DNA from 2 places in the Pseudonocardia nantongensis genome. Region 2 is predicted to be linked to the other one. Evidence: riboswitches for the same ligand, from Rfam matches in the RefSeq annotation. Region 2 holds a riboswitch; the other holds the start of a gene.
What was found. A riboswitch is a leader RNA that binds a small molecule or an ion and turns the genes downstream of it on or off. The one in region 2 is predicted to bind cobalamin.
Positions count from the first base shown of each region.

Region 1: linked by a shared signal. The riboswitch ahead of ACLFMI_RS12030 (hypothetical protein) and the one ahead of metE (5-methyltetrahydropteroyltriglutamate--homocysteine S-methyltransferase) in region 2 are both predicted to bind cobalamin.

Region 1 covers NZ_JBKGXT010000009.1:126,324-133,281, forward strand. The annotation lists gene ACLFMI_RS12020 (4'-phosphopantetheinyl transferase family protein) at 1-347, shown strand, start outside; gene ACLFMI_RS12025 (DNA polymerase IV) at 344-1,813, shown strand; gene ACLFMI_RS12030 (hypothetical protein) at 1,906-2,277, opposite strand; cobalamin riboswitch at 2,314-2,487, opposite strand; gene ACLFMI_RS12035 (chloride channel protein) at 2,507-4,276, opposite strand; gene cobA (uroporphyrinogen-III C-methyltransferase) at 4,305-5,525, opposite strand; gene ACLFMI_RS12045 (cobalamin biosynthesis protein) at 5,742-6,164, opposite strand; gene ACLFMI_RS12050 (cobyrinate a,c-diamide synthase) at 6,175-6,958, opposite strand, start outside.
Region 2 covers NZ_JBKGXT010000005.1:226,215-233,172, reverse strand. The annotation lists gene ACLFMI_RS07865 (AAA family ATPase) at 1-1,220, opposite strand, end outside; gene mdo (NDMA-dependent methanol dehydrogenase) at 1,355-2,647, opposite strand; gene ACLFMI_RS07855 (copper chaperone PCu(A)C) at 2,992-3,519, shown strand; partial or broken gene ACLFMI_RS07850 (PDZ domain-containing protein) at 3,691-3,879, shown strand; cobalamin riboswitch at 4,090-4,274, shown strand; gene metE (5-methyltetrahydropteroyltriglutamate--homocysteine S-methyltransferase) at 4,457-6,790, shown strand; gene ACLFMI_RS07840 (ABC transporter substrate-binding protein) at 6,906-6,958, shown strand, end outside.

The DNA.
Region 1 (6,958 bases), on a different contig from region 2:
GACTGGACGGGCTGGCCGAGCACGCCCTGTCCACAGCCGAGCGCGCCGCGCACCCGCTGGAGCCGGCGTCGTTCCTGGTCACCTGGACCCGCAAGGAGGCGCTGCTCAAGGCGACCGGTGAGGGCCTGACGCTGCCGATGGACGCGCTCACGCTGAGCCCGCCGGACGGTCCGCCACGGGTGCTGGAGTGGTCCGGTGTCGCGGGCGACTGGTGGGTCGCCGACGTCGCCACCCCGCACGACGACCACCCGGGCGCGGTCGCCGGGCCCGGTCCGGCCACGCCGCCGGTCGAGCTCGCGGACGGCGACGCGGTGCTGTCGGTGCGCCGGGCGACAATGCGGGGGTGAGCAGTCCGGCCGCCCCCGCACGCTGGGTGCTGCACCTGGACATGGACGCGTTCTTCGCCTCCGTCGAGCAGCTCACCCGCCCGACACTGGCCGATCGGCCCGTACTCGTCGGTGGGCTCGGGCCGCGCGGGGTCGTCGCGGGGGCGAGCTACCAGGCGCGGGTGTTCGGGGCCCGCTCGGCGATGCCGATGGGCCAGGCCCGGCGCCGCTGCCCGCACGCCACCGTGCTGCCGCCCCGGTTCCCGCTCTACAAGGCGATCTCCGACGAGGTGATGGGCGTGCTGTCCGGCGCGTCCCCGGTGCTGGAACCGGTGTCGGTGGACGAGGCGTTCCTCGAGCCGCCGGACCTCGCGGGGGCGGACCCGGAGCAGGTGCACCGGTTCGGGACCGAGCTGCGGGCCGCGGTGCGGGAGCGGACCGGCCTGCCGGCCTCGGTCGGGGTCGGGTCCGGCAAGCAGGTCGCCAAGATCGCCTCCGAGCTGGCCAAGCCGGACGGGCTGCTGGTCGTCGCGCACGCCGAGCAGGACGCGGTGCTCGCGCCGCTGCCGGTCCGGTCGCTGTGGGGCATCGGACCGGTGTCCGGCGAGGCCCTGCGCAAGATCGGGATCGACACGATCGGGCAGCTGGCCGCGATGGACACCCGCGAGGTCGCCGGGATCCTCGGCACCGCGATGGGCACCGAGCTGCACCGGCTGGCGCGCGGGATCGACGACCGCCCGGTGGCCCCGCGCGGGGCGGCGAAGCAGATCAGCGCGGAGACCACGTTCGACACCGACCTGACGGCGATGAGCGCGGTGCACGAGGCGATCGGGACGATCGTCGCCGCGGTGCACCGGCGGCTGGTCGCCGACGGCCGGGCCGCCCGGACCGTCACCGTCAAGGCGCGCACCGGGGACTTCGTGACGGCGACCCGGTCGGAGACGACGCCGTTCGCCAGCCGGGAGCTCTCGACGCTGTCCGCGATGGCCCGCCGGCTGGCCGACGCCGCCGTCGGCGAGGGTGGGGTGCGGCTGCTCGGGGTGTCGGTGTCCGGGTTCGACGACGAGCCACCGCTGGCCCTGTTCGACGCCGTCCCCTCCGAGCAGGGCTGGGCGGCGGCCCCGGTCGACCCGACCACGAACGGGCTCCCGCGCACCCCGGTCGAGGAGCCGGTGGAGCCGGACCAGGTGACCGTCGACGACGGTGGCTTCGGCCCGCCGGAGGACGCGAACGGCGCCCGGATCGCCCCCGGTCCGACCCGGCCGGACGGCGAGGGCCCGCCGGAGCCGGAGCGCCCGTGGCGGGCCGGGGACGACGTGCGGCACCCCGAGCACGGGCACGGCTGGGTGCAGGGCGCCGGGCACGGCCGGGTCACCGTGCGCTTCGAGACCGCGGTGACCGGGCCGGGGCGGACCCGGACGCTGGACGCCGCCGACCCCGAGCTGACCCGGGCCGACCCGCTGGACAGCTGGCGCCCTGGGCCGTGAGCACGCCGCACCGCCGGCCGGGCCCGGGCGTGCCAGCACGTGCGCGCGGACACCCCGGCGCGGCGGCGGACACCCGGCGCGGCGGGCGGGGGTCAGCCGATCAGCGGGCTGCGGTGCGGTGGGGCCACCCGGGCCCCGGCCGGGACGCGCACGTCCAGCTCCGGGACGGCACGGGTCAGGCCGTCGAGCACCGAGCCGAGGGCGGCGTCGGCGGCGGGGTCGCCGGACACCAGCAGCACCGCGGCACCGGCCGACCGGCTCGCCGCCCACGCCGACACCCGGGCGACCGCGTCCCGCGGCGTGACCCGCTCGACCCGCCACGCCTCGGCGTAGAACAGGGCGACCGACTCGGGATCGTCGGCCCGGGGCGGGAAGGTGAACACGGTGTCGGCCTCCGCGAGCGGGTCGGCGGGGCCGGTGGCGGGGTCGGCTGCGGTGCCGAGCACCGACAGGACGGGGTTCATCGCAGGTCCTCCTCGAGGGGTCCTCGCCCTCAGCGCGGGAATCGTGCGACGACGGCGCAGTCTCCTGGCTCCCGGATCGTCACGCGCCCCCGGCCTTCCCGTCCGCGTCCGCGGCGGTGACCGTGTGCTGGGGACACGCTCCCCGATGACAGTGGCGGGACCGCGCCGGACTCGCACCGGCTTCCTGCCACCGTCGTCGGGTCGAGCCCATCACGCGGACTGACGACGGTCAACCGATCCCGGCCGACCCCACACCCCGCAGGTGGTCGAGCACGTCGTGCTCGGCGAGGGTGCCGCGCACCGGGCCGTCCGGGGTGTCGCGGACCGCGAGCCGGGTGCCGCGGTGCCGGGCGAGCAGGTCCAGCACGTCCCGGACGGGGGTGTCGGCGCCGAGCACCGGCAGCCCCGGATCCGCCGGGGCGGCGTCGGCGCCGAGCACGGACGGCCCCGGATCGGCCGGGGCGGGGCCCGGGCCGTCGCTCGCGACACCGGTCCCGGCGGCCGGCCGCTCGTCGACCAGCGGCGTGCCCCGCGGCACCAGGGCGCCCTCGACCGGCCGCATCAGCTCGCCGACGGTGACCCGGCGCAGCGCCTCGTCCACCGGGGTGTCGGCGGCGATGTCGATCCCGCGCCGCAACAGCTTGAGCGTGTAGATCGTGTCCCGCGACACCAGGTTGCTCAGCCCGGTGGCCAGCACGACGGCCGCCATCAGCGGCAGGATCAGCGCGTAGTCGCCGGTCAGCTCGAACACGATGAGCACCGCGGTGATCGGCGCGTGCGCGGCCCCGGCGAAGACCGCCGCCATCCCGACCAGGCCGAACGCGCCCGGGTTCAGGTCCAGCGCCGGGAACGCCGCGCTCGCCGCGATCCCGAACGCGGTGCCGGCGGTGCCGCCGACGAACAGCGACGGCGCGAACACCCCGCCCGAGCCGCCGATCCCGATCGTCAGGCTGGACGCGAGGATCTTGCCGACGACCAGGAGCAGCAGGAACCCGAGCGCGTACCGGCTCTCGATCGCGTTCTCCAGCACCGGGTAGCCGACCCCGTACATCTGCGGCAGCGCGAGCAGCAGGGCGCCGAGGAGCAGGCCACCGACCGCGGGGCGCAGCCACTCCGGGCCGCGCCAGACCCGGTCGCAGGCGTCCTCGACGACGTAGAGGATCCGCGCGAAGGCCCAGCCGAGCAGCCCGGCGAGCAGGCCGAGCACGGCGTAGAGCGGCAGGCTCGCGGCACTGCCGAGCTCGAAGTGCGGCAGGGTCAGGATCGCGGTGTCGCCCGCGATCAGCTTCGCGACGACGTTGGCCGTCACCGAGCTGATCACCAGGACGCCGAACGCCTCGGCGCTGAACGAGCGCAGGATCAGCTCCAGCCCGAACACCACACCGGAGATCGGCGCGTCGAACGTCGCGGAGATCCCGCCGGCGGCGCCGCAGCAGACCATCAGCACCATCCGGGTGGAGGGCACCCGCAGCCACTGCCCGATCGCCGAGCCCAGCGCGGAGCCGATCTGCACGATCGGGCCCTCCCGGCCGACCGAGCCGCCGGTGCCGATGCAGATCCCGGAGGCGAGCGCCTTCACCCCGGCCACCGTCGCCGGGATCCGGCCCCCGTTGCGGGCGACGGCGACCATCACCTCGGGGACGCCGTGGCCGCGGGCCTCCGGCGCGAACCGCTGGACCAGCGGGCCGTACACGAGCCCGCCGAGCACCGGAGCGACCAGCAGGAACCAGAACCCCAGTACGGGCAGGTGGGTCGAGGCCACCCGGCCGGCGTCGGAGAAGTCCGCGCGGCCGGTGACCAGCCAGGTCACCCCGAGGATCAGCTCGTGGAACAGCACCGATCCGAGGCCTGCCCCGAGGCCGATGATCAGCGCGAGGCCGACCAGGCCGGGACGGGTGCCGACCAGGGTGCGGTGCAGGGCGCGGCCGGCACCGCGCGGGCCCGCGAGGGCGCCGCCGGTCATCTCCTCCGGCATGCCGCCGAGGGTTGCATATTGCACGATTGCAGTGTGCAACCTGTTGCCGGGCTCACGACCCGACGGGTGCCTCCAGGCCGGCCACCGGCCCGATCACCACGATCGCCGGCGGGCTGATCTCGTGCTCGGCCGCGACCCGCGCGGCCGTCGCCAGGGTGCCGCGCACGCTGCGCTGGATGCGGGTGGTGCCGTCCTGCACGATCAGCATCGGGGTCTGCGGGTCCCGGCCGTGCTCGACGAGCACCTCGGCGAACCGGCCGAGCCGCTCGACGGCCATCATGAGCACGATCGTCCCGCGCATCCGGCCGAGCGCCGCCCAGTCGGTGAGGCTGCGCGGGTCCTCCGGGGCGACGTGCCCGGACACCACGACGATCTCGTGCGCCACCCCGCGGTGCGACACCGGCGTCCCGGCGACGGCGGGGGCGGCGAACGCGCTGGTGATCCCGGGGACGACGGTGACCGGCACCCCGGCCGCGGCGCAGGCCTGGACCTCCTCGAACCCGCGGCCGTAGACGAACGGGTCACCGCCCTTGAGCCGGACGACGAACCTGCCGGCCCTGGCGTGCTCGATCAGCAGCTCGTTGATCCGTTCCTGGGCCATCGCGCGGCCATAGGGGATCTTGGAGGCGTCCACGACCTCGACGTCGGCCGGGAGCTCGTCGATCAGGTCCCGCGGGCCCAGCCGGTCGGCGACGACGACCTGCGCCCGGGACAGCATCCGCCGGCCGCGCACGGTGATCAGCTCGGGGTCGCCGGGACCGCCCCCGACCAGCGCGACGCCGGCCTGCGGGGGCTCCGCGTCCTCGTCCACGGCACCGGACTGCAGCGCCTCGACCAGCGCGGTCCGCACGGCGGCCGACCGGCGGTGCGCGCCGCGGGCCAGTACGCCGACGGTGAGCCCGTCGTGCGCACCGGTAGCCGGGGTGACCGCGCTGCCGGCGGCGCCGTCGTCGGCGCGCACGCAGAAGATCCGGTTCCGCTCGGCCTCGGCGGTGACGGCGGCGTTCACGGCCGGGTCGTCGGTGGCCGCGATGGCGTACCAGGCACCCTCCAGGTCGCCGTCGGTGTAGCGGCGGGCGGTCCAAGTGACCTCCCGGGCCGACGCCATCCCCTCGACGGCCGGGGTCACCTCGGGCGAGACGACCTCGACGACCGCGCCGGACGCGATCAGGCGGGCGGTCCGGCGCTGGGCGACCTGCCCCCCGCCGACGACGACCGCCCGGCGTCCGGACAGGTCCAGGCCGACCAGGTACTGCTCGTGCTGCGCGCTCAACGACGTTCCTCTCCCGGGGTGTCCGTCCGCGCCCGGACACGGCGGCGGGAGCCCCGGGTCGCACCGGGGTCCCGCTCGACGGCGACGATCGAGGATAACGACCGGTGCCCGGCTGTCCGAGACCGCGGAGGCCAACCCCACACCACGACAGCCCCGGCCCCGCGGTGTGGCGCGTGGTGTGGGGGCGCGCCGGCCGGGGTCTCGGCGGGTCGGGGCTCAGCGGGCCCGGCGGGCGACGGCGACCGTGACGCCGTCGCCCGCGGTCTTCGGCACGATCAGCATCGCGCCGGGCCCGGCGGCGAGCAGCGCGGCGGCCTCGGCGACGCCCGGGGTGCCGGTCGCCGCGGCGACCCGGGCGCTGGGGTGCGGGACGGCCACCCCGGCGAGCGCGGGGGCGGTGAACCCGCACGGCACGGCGGGCGCCAGCGCGTCGAGCAGTCCGGGCTCGGCGGCCCGGACGTCGAGGGTCGCGAACGTCGCCCGGGTCAGGTCCAGCCCGTGCGTCGCGGCGACCCGGTCCAGCAGCGTCCGCACCGGCTCCGCCCCGATCCCCGGTCGCAGCCCGATCCCTACGGTGATCGAGGGTCGTGGAGCGTGGCGTTCGCCCACCGAACGTTCCGCTCCAGAACCGTCGATCACGGGCCGTCGATCATGCGACCGGGGCGGCGGCGACGAACCGGGCCACCGCGTCCGGCACGCCGGCGGGGTGGGTGTGCAGGAACGACGCGTGCACCCCGTCCTGCACGAAGCCCTCGGGCTCGCCGCCGCGCCAGGCCCAGGCGGGCGCCGCACCGGCGCGGGGGTTCACGGCGCAGCGGTGGAACTCGTGCGCCCCGGTCCGGCTCCCCGCCGGGAACAGCGGCGACCCCGACACGGCGACGGCCTCCCGGTAGCCCAGGGTCAGCCGCGGGCTCATCGCAGCGGCGGCGTCCAGCACCCCGCACATCGGCGTCCCGTCGAGGTCGCGGCACAGGTAGAGCAGGCCGCCGCACTCGGCGTGCACCGGCGCCCCGGACGCGGCCAGCCGGGCCACCGCCGCCCGCAGCGGCGCGTTCTCCCCCAGCGCCCCGACGTGCTCCTCGGGGAACCCGCCGGGCAGCACCAGCGCCGCGGTCCGCTCGGGCAAGCCCGGGTCGCGCAGCGGGTCCAGCGCGACGACCTCGGCGCCCGCGGCGCGCAGCAGCTCGGCGTGCTCGGCGTACCCGAACCCGAACGCCGGTCCCCCGGCCAGCGCCACGACCGGGCGCGCAGCGCCACCCGGTCCTCCGCTGCTCGCCGCCGCGCCGCCCGGTCCCGCGCCGCCCGTTGCACCGCCGCCCGGGCCCGCCGCGGCGGCGATCTCGGCGGCCGGGTCCCAGGCCGGGCCGTCGGGCAGCGGGCGGGCCAGGGCCAGCACCGCGTCCAGGTCGACGTGCGCCGCGACCAGCTCGGCC
Region 2 (6,958 bases):
CTCACCGGACGCGGGCGGGTGCTGCTGCCGGAGGTGACCCCGCCGTAGACCGGGTGCCGTCCCGGCTCGTCCTTCGCGGCCCGCTTGGACCGGCCGTCGACGTCGCCGTCGTCCGGGTCGTCGGACGCCGCGGGCCGGGCGGTCGGGGCAGGAGCGGGGGTAGGGGCGGGCGCGGGTTCGTCGTGCGAGTGGCCCCCGTCGTGCCCGTGCCCGTGCCCGTGGCCGTGTCCGTGGTCGTCGTCGACGACCGCGTTCGGGTCGACCAGGTGCGGGATCGCGTCCATGGCCTTCTTGACGTCCTTGTCGTACTTCACGACGACCGAGACGGTGTCGGAGAGGATCTGCGAGTTCAGCTCGTCGACGCCGAGCACCGCCAGCGTGCGGGCCCAGTCGATCGTCTCGGAGATCGACGGCGACTTGCGCAGCTCCAGCTCGCGCAGCCCGCGCACGACGGTGACGAGCTCCTCGGCCAGCTGGTCGGACAGCCCGGTCTTCTTCGAGCGGACGATCTCCAGCTCGCGCGCCGCGGACGGGTAGTCCAGGAACAGGTGCAGGCAGCGACGCTTCAGCGCGGCGGCCAGATCACGGGTGTTGTTCGAGGTCAGCAGCACGTAGGGGCGGTGCTTCGCGGTGAAGGTCCCGACCTCGGGCACCGAGATCTGGTACTCGCCCAGGGTCTCCAGCAGCACGGCCTCGAGTGCCTCGTCGGCGCGGTCGACCTCGTCGATCAGCAGCACGCAGGGCTGCTCGGAACGGATCGCCTCCAGCAGCGGGCGCGGAGCCAGGAACCGCTCGGAGAAGAAGACGCTCTCCTGGGACCCGACCCGCTCGACGGCCGAGGCCAGGTCGGGGGCGTCCTCGACGACCTGCCCGATCTTCTCGCGCAGGATCTGGGTGTACATGAGCTGCTTGCCGTAGTCCCACTCGTAGAGGGCCTTGGTCTCGTCCTGGCCCTCGTAACACTGCAGGCGCAGCAGGCGGCGGCCGGTGGTCAGCGCCAGCATCTTCGCCAGCTCGGTCTTGCCGACACCGGCGGGGCCCTCCAGCAGCAGCGGCTTGTCCAGCCGGGTGAGCAGGAAGACGGTGGTCGCCAGGCGGGCGTCGGCGATGTAGCCGTGCTCGCGCAGGGCCTCGACGACCTGGTCGACGGATTCGAACGGGCCGCCTGCGCCGATCGCGGCAGCAGCGTCGGTCGCAGAGGGGACGACAGCGTCGGTCACGTTGGGTTACTCCTTCGCGGGCCGCACCGGCGGTGGTGCAGCGGGCCCCGCAGCCGGCGGGCCCACCCGTCACGAGTATCACTCGCGCGGCGTGGGCCCGCTGGTGCGATCGATCAGGTGGACTGGCCGGACGGTCAGGTCAGCAGGTCGTCCAGGTCACCGTTGATGGAGTGCTCGACGACCGGGCGGACGGTCTCGAAGGTGCACTCCTTGGGGTTGGCCGGGGTGCAGGCGTCGCCCAGGACGTGGTTGGTGATCCGGTCGACGTCCGCCGAGTCCCCGACGATCCTCGACGACTTCTCGTAGAACTTGGTCGGGCCCTGGCCGAGCCGGTTCTTCGAGTACGAGTCCTGCGTGACGTCGGCGAACTTCTCCGGGATGCCCACGTCGCGCAGCAGCCGGATGGCGGCGGCCAGCGCGGCGTCGGCGGCCTGCGGCTTGGTCATGCCACGGGTGTCGACGCCCATGGCGTCGGCCATGTCGGCGAAGCGCTCGTAGGCGACCGGCATGTTGAACGCCCACACGCGCGGCAGCGCGATCGCGTTGTTCAGGCCGTGGTGGGTGTCGTAGAACGCCGACACGGCGTGCGAGATCGAGTGGATGATCCCGAGGCCACCGGAGTTGAACGCCTGGGCGGCGATGTACTGCGCGTACATCATGCCCTCGCGCCCGGCGAGGTCCTGGCCGTTCCACACGGCCTGGCGCAGGTGCTGCGCGGTGAGCTTGACCGCGTGCAGCGCGTTGCCCAGCGAGGGCTGGAAGTTCAGCCGCGAGACGTAGGGCTCGGAGGCGTGCGCGAGCACGTCGAAGCCGCACTGCGCGGTGTAGTCGATCGGGCAGTCGTAGTAGAGGACAGGGTCGTCGATGGCGAGGGTGGTCACCGACGTGTCGTCGAACGCCACGTACTTGTGCGGGTTGTCCGGGTCCGTCGTGGTGTCGGTGATGACGTAGGCCCACGAGGTCTCGGACCCGGTGCCGGCCGTCGTGGAGACCGCGATGTGCGGCGGGTTCGCCGGGTTCTCGGACTTGTTGAAGCCCTCGAACTCGTTGACGTTGCGGCCGTCGTGCGCGACCGAGATGCGCGCGCCCTTGCAGGCGTCGTGCGAGGAACCGCCGCCGATGGAGACGAACGAGTCGCAGTGGTTCTGCTGGTAGAGGCCCACAGCGTCCATGACGTTGTAGTCCTTGGGGTTCGACTCGACCTGGTCGTACACGACGACCTCGAGGCCGTGGTACTTCATCGACTCGACGATCTTGTGGACGACATCCGTGCCGCGCAGGCCGGACGTCATCACCAGCGTCTTCTTGAAGCCCAGGTTGAGGGCCTCGGGCCCGATCATCTCGTGCGCGCCGGGGCCCATCAGCGCCCGGGGGAAGGGGTGGAACTCCTTGATGGGGAACGGCTTGAGCAGCTCGTCTACCTGCATGTCAGCCCTCTCTGCGGCAGGCGGATGGGTCGGGTCCGCACGCTAGGGGTGCTGTGGCCGGGAGCACAGGGGTGATCGCGATTACCCCTCGGGCGTCCGGGCAGGAGACCCCTACGAACGGAGGGGGCGGGGTGAGGTCGCCTCCCCCGGGCACGCCGACCGCCCGAAACTCACGGTCCAGCTACATCCGTCGCCCTACGCTCAGCGCCGTTCGGACGACGGCGGGAGCCGGGATGCGCGATGGCCGGTACAGGACGACGGTCGTCGCGGTCGGGTGTGCGCTGGTAGTTCTCCTCAGCGGATGCGGTGCCGGCCAGCTGGCGCAGACCGCGGCACAGGTGACGATGACCAACGGTGCCGAGGGCCGGGTCGGCGGCATCGCGATCCGTGACGCCCAGTTCGGGGCGGACGACCGCTCGGTGGCCGGGGACGCCCTCTACCGGCCAGGACAGGACGTGTCGTTGCAGCTCACGATCGTCCACGACGCGGCAGGGGCGGTCCCCGGCGTCCCGGAGCCGGACCGGTTGATCGAGGTGCAGAGCCCGATCGCCCGGTCGGCCCGCGTCGCCGGGGATACCCGGGTCGCGGCCGGGGAGGTGCTGGTCGCCGGGTACGACCGGGCGGTCGCCTCGGTGACCGTCCCCGGGGCACGCGCGATCGAGATCTCGCTGCTGGGCCTCACCGAGCCGTTGCGGGCGGCCATGACCTATCCGGTGGAGTTCACCTTCGCCCGGGCCGGATCGTTGGTGCTGGAGCTTCCGGTGGAGAACCCGCAGCTCCTCCCGCCGCGGGCCGAGGAATCGGCGGTCTACCCGCTGCCGGAGGTCGGCGACCTCTCGGGCACTCCGGCGGACCCGCGGGCGCCGCGATGAGCGCGTGGCGCGGCACGGCGGCGGTCGCGGCCGGGCAGTTGCTCGCCGACGGCACCGCCACCCACCCCTATCTCGGCGTCCGCCTGGCTCGTCTGACCCCGGAGATCCGTCGCGGCCTCGGGGTCGCCGCCGAGTCCGGCGCCCTGGTGACCGCGGTCGTCCCCGGCGAGCCGGCAGCCGCTGCCGGCGTCCGCCGGGGATGTCGTGGTCGCGCTCGGGGACCGACCGGTGACCTCGGTGGAGGACCTGATCGGTGCGCTGCGCGAGACCGAACCGCAGCAGGCCACCTCGATCGGCGTGCAGCGCGCCGGGCAGCGGGTCGACCTGCCGATCGCCATCGGTGCCCAAACCGGTCCGTGACGACCGCCCGGGGTCCAGGGGCCGGCACCGGCCGGTGATCACCGCGAACGCGCGAGCGTGTCGGGCCCGCGGGGCGCGATACCGTGGGGTGACGTGCCGGAACGACACCGGAACGGCTCGGGTGGCCTGTCCCGGATCTCTGGCCTAGGGTCGGTCCCGCCGACGGTTCGCCGGCGCGGCCCCGCGAGGGGACGTCGTGGGCGAGGCAAGAGGGAACCCGGTGCGAGTCCGGGACTGCCCCGCAGCGGTGAACGGGAACGACCACCGTCACGAGCACTGGGAGCGCCATCCCCGGGAAGCGACGGCCAGTAGGCATGTGAGTACTTGTCGCGGTCCGGACCGCGATAAGTACTCACGGGCGGCTCCGCCGCCCGTGCCCGTGAGTCCGAAGACCTGCCATCGGTGCGCGCGCCGACCGGCGCGCCGATCCGTGGCCTCGCGGGAGGGCCGAGCGGAGTGATCGGGCACGGCCGTGCCCGCCGGCGCATCGTGTGCCCGGCGGACGGACCGCCCGGCCGCGCCCTCGTCTCCTCCCCGCGCCACGGACCGCCACACGCGCTCGCGAGGAGAGAGGGTTGTGACGATCACATCAGAGTCGGGTACCGCAAGCACCGTTCTGGGATACCCGCGCATCGGGCCGAACCGGGAGCTGAAGCGCGCCACCGAGTCGTTCTGGGCCGGTCGCACCGACGCTTCCGCACTGCACGAGGTCGCGGCCGGGCTGCGCCGGGACACCTGGGCCGGGCTCCGCGACGCCGGGCTGGACCAGATCCCGGGCAACACGTTCTCGTTCTACGACCACGTGCTCGACACCGCGCTCGCCGTCGGGGCGGTGCCGCAGCGGTTCGCCGGGATCACCGAGAGGAGCGGAGCGGGAACGAGCATCGGCGCCGACCCGCTCGAGCGGTTGTTCGCGATGGCCCGGGGCCGGACCGGTGCCCCGGCCTGCGAGATGACCAAGTGGTTCGACACGAACTACCACTACCTGGTTCCCGAGATCGGGCCGGACACCCGGCTCGCCCCGGAGAGCCGCAAGGCGCTCGACGAGTTCACGGAGGCCCTGCGCTCCGACGTGCTCACCCGTCCGGTCCTGGTCGGGCCGGTGACCTTCCTGCTGCTGTCCAAGCCGGCGGAGGGGGCACCGGAGGGCTTCCGCCCGCTGGACCTGCTCGGTCCGCTGGTCGAGGTCTACCGCGACCTGCTGACCGAGCTCGCCGACGCCGGCGCGGAGTGGGTCCAGCTCGACGAGCCGGCCTTCGCCGCGGACCGGACCGACGAGGAGATCGCGGCCCTGCGCAAGGCCTACGACCGCATCGCCGCGGGGCCGCGGCGGCCGAAGGTGCTGGTCGCCTCGTACTTCGGTGAGCTGGGCCGGGCGCTGCCGGTGCTGGCCTCGACCGGCGTCGAGGGCCTGGCCCTGGACCTGGTCGCCGGGCGCTCCGACCTCGACGGCATCGAGTCGGTCGAGGGGATCGGGCGTAAGCGGGTGCTGGCCGGCGTCGTCGACGGGCGCAACGTCTGGCGCACCGACCTGGACGCCGCGCTGGCCACCGCGTCCCGGCTCGTCGATGTCGCGGGCCGGGTGGAGATCTCGACGTCGTGCTCGCTGCTGCACGTCCCCTACGACCTGTCGGTGGAGACCGCGCTGCCCGCGGACGTCGTCGACATGCTGGCCTTCGCCCGGCAGAAGGTCGACGAGGTGGTGCTGCTGGGCCGTGCGCTGCACGAGGGCCGCGCCGCGGTCGCCGCGGAGTTCGATGCGGCGAAGGCCACCCGGGAACGGGTGGCCGCGGCGTCGCGGCGGAACGAGGCCGTGCGGTCCCGGCTCGTGGAGCTGGGCGCCGACCACTACCGGCGCGGCGCGGGCGACGTCCGGGCCAAGGCCCAGCGCGCGGCGCTCGGCCTGCCGGACGTGCCGACGACGACGATCGGCTCCTTCCCGCAGACGTCCGAGATCCGCAAGGACCGGCAGGCGCACCGCACCGGGAAGATCACCGAGGACGAGTACGCCGACCGGATGCGCCGGGAGATCGCCCGCGTGGTGCGGCTCCAGGAGGAGATCGGCCTGGACGTGCTCGTGCACGGCGAGCCCGAGCGCAACGACATGGTCCAGTACTTCGCGGAGAACCTGGACGGGTTCGCGACCACCGAGCTGGGCTGGGTGCAGTCCTACGGCTCGCGCTGCGTGCGCCCGCCGATCCTGCACTCGGACGTGTCCCGCCCGGCGCCGATCACGGTCGGCTGGGCGACGTACGCGCAGTCGCTGTCGACGTCCTACGTCAAGGGCATGCTGACCGGCCCGGTCACCATCCTGGCCTGGTCGTTCGTGCGCGACGACCAGCCGCTCGGCGACACCGCGCGGCAGGTCGGGCTGGCACTGCGCGACGAGGTGGTCGACCTGGAGTCCGCCGGCATCCGGATCATCCAGGTGGACGAGCCGGCGCTGCGCGAGCTGCTGCCGCTGCACGAGCGGGACCGGCAGCCGTACCTGGACTGGGCGGTGGACTCGTTCCGGATGGCGGTCGGCGGAGTCACCGACAGCACCCAGATCCACACCCACCTCTGCTACTCGGAGTTCGGAGAGGTCGTCGGGGCGATCGACGGCCTGGATGCCGACGTCACCACAGTGGAGGCGGCCCGGTCCCGGATGGAGGTGCTCGGCGACCTGGGCCCGGGCGTCCCGCGCGGGCTGGGACCGGGCGTCTACGACGTCCACTCGCCGGAGGTGCCGGACGTCGACGAGCTCGCCGGCCAGCTCACCGCGGCGCTGCGGCACATCGGGTCGGAGCGGCTCTGGGCGAACCCGGACTGCGGGCTCAAGACGAGGGGTGAGCCCGAGACCGTCGAGGCGCTGACCCACCTGGTCGCCGCCGCCCGGCGGGTGCGCGCGACCGCGCAGACCACCGGCTGACGCCGGTGCGTTCCCGCGACGTCCGCCGGACCGGCTGTCACGGCGGACGTCGTGGGGGCATCCCTCACGTTCTATTGCCTGAACAATTGCTCAGATGTAGTTGTATGTCGTGATCGTGACGAGTTCCGGGGCGCGCGTGCTCGCCGCCCTGACGACGGCCGCGGCGTT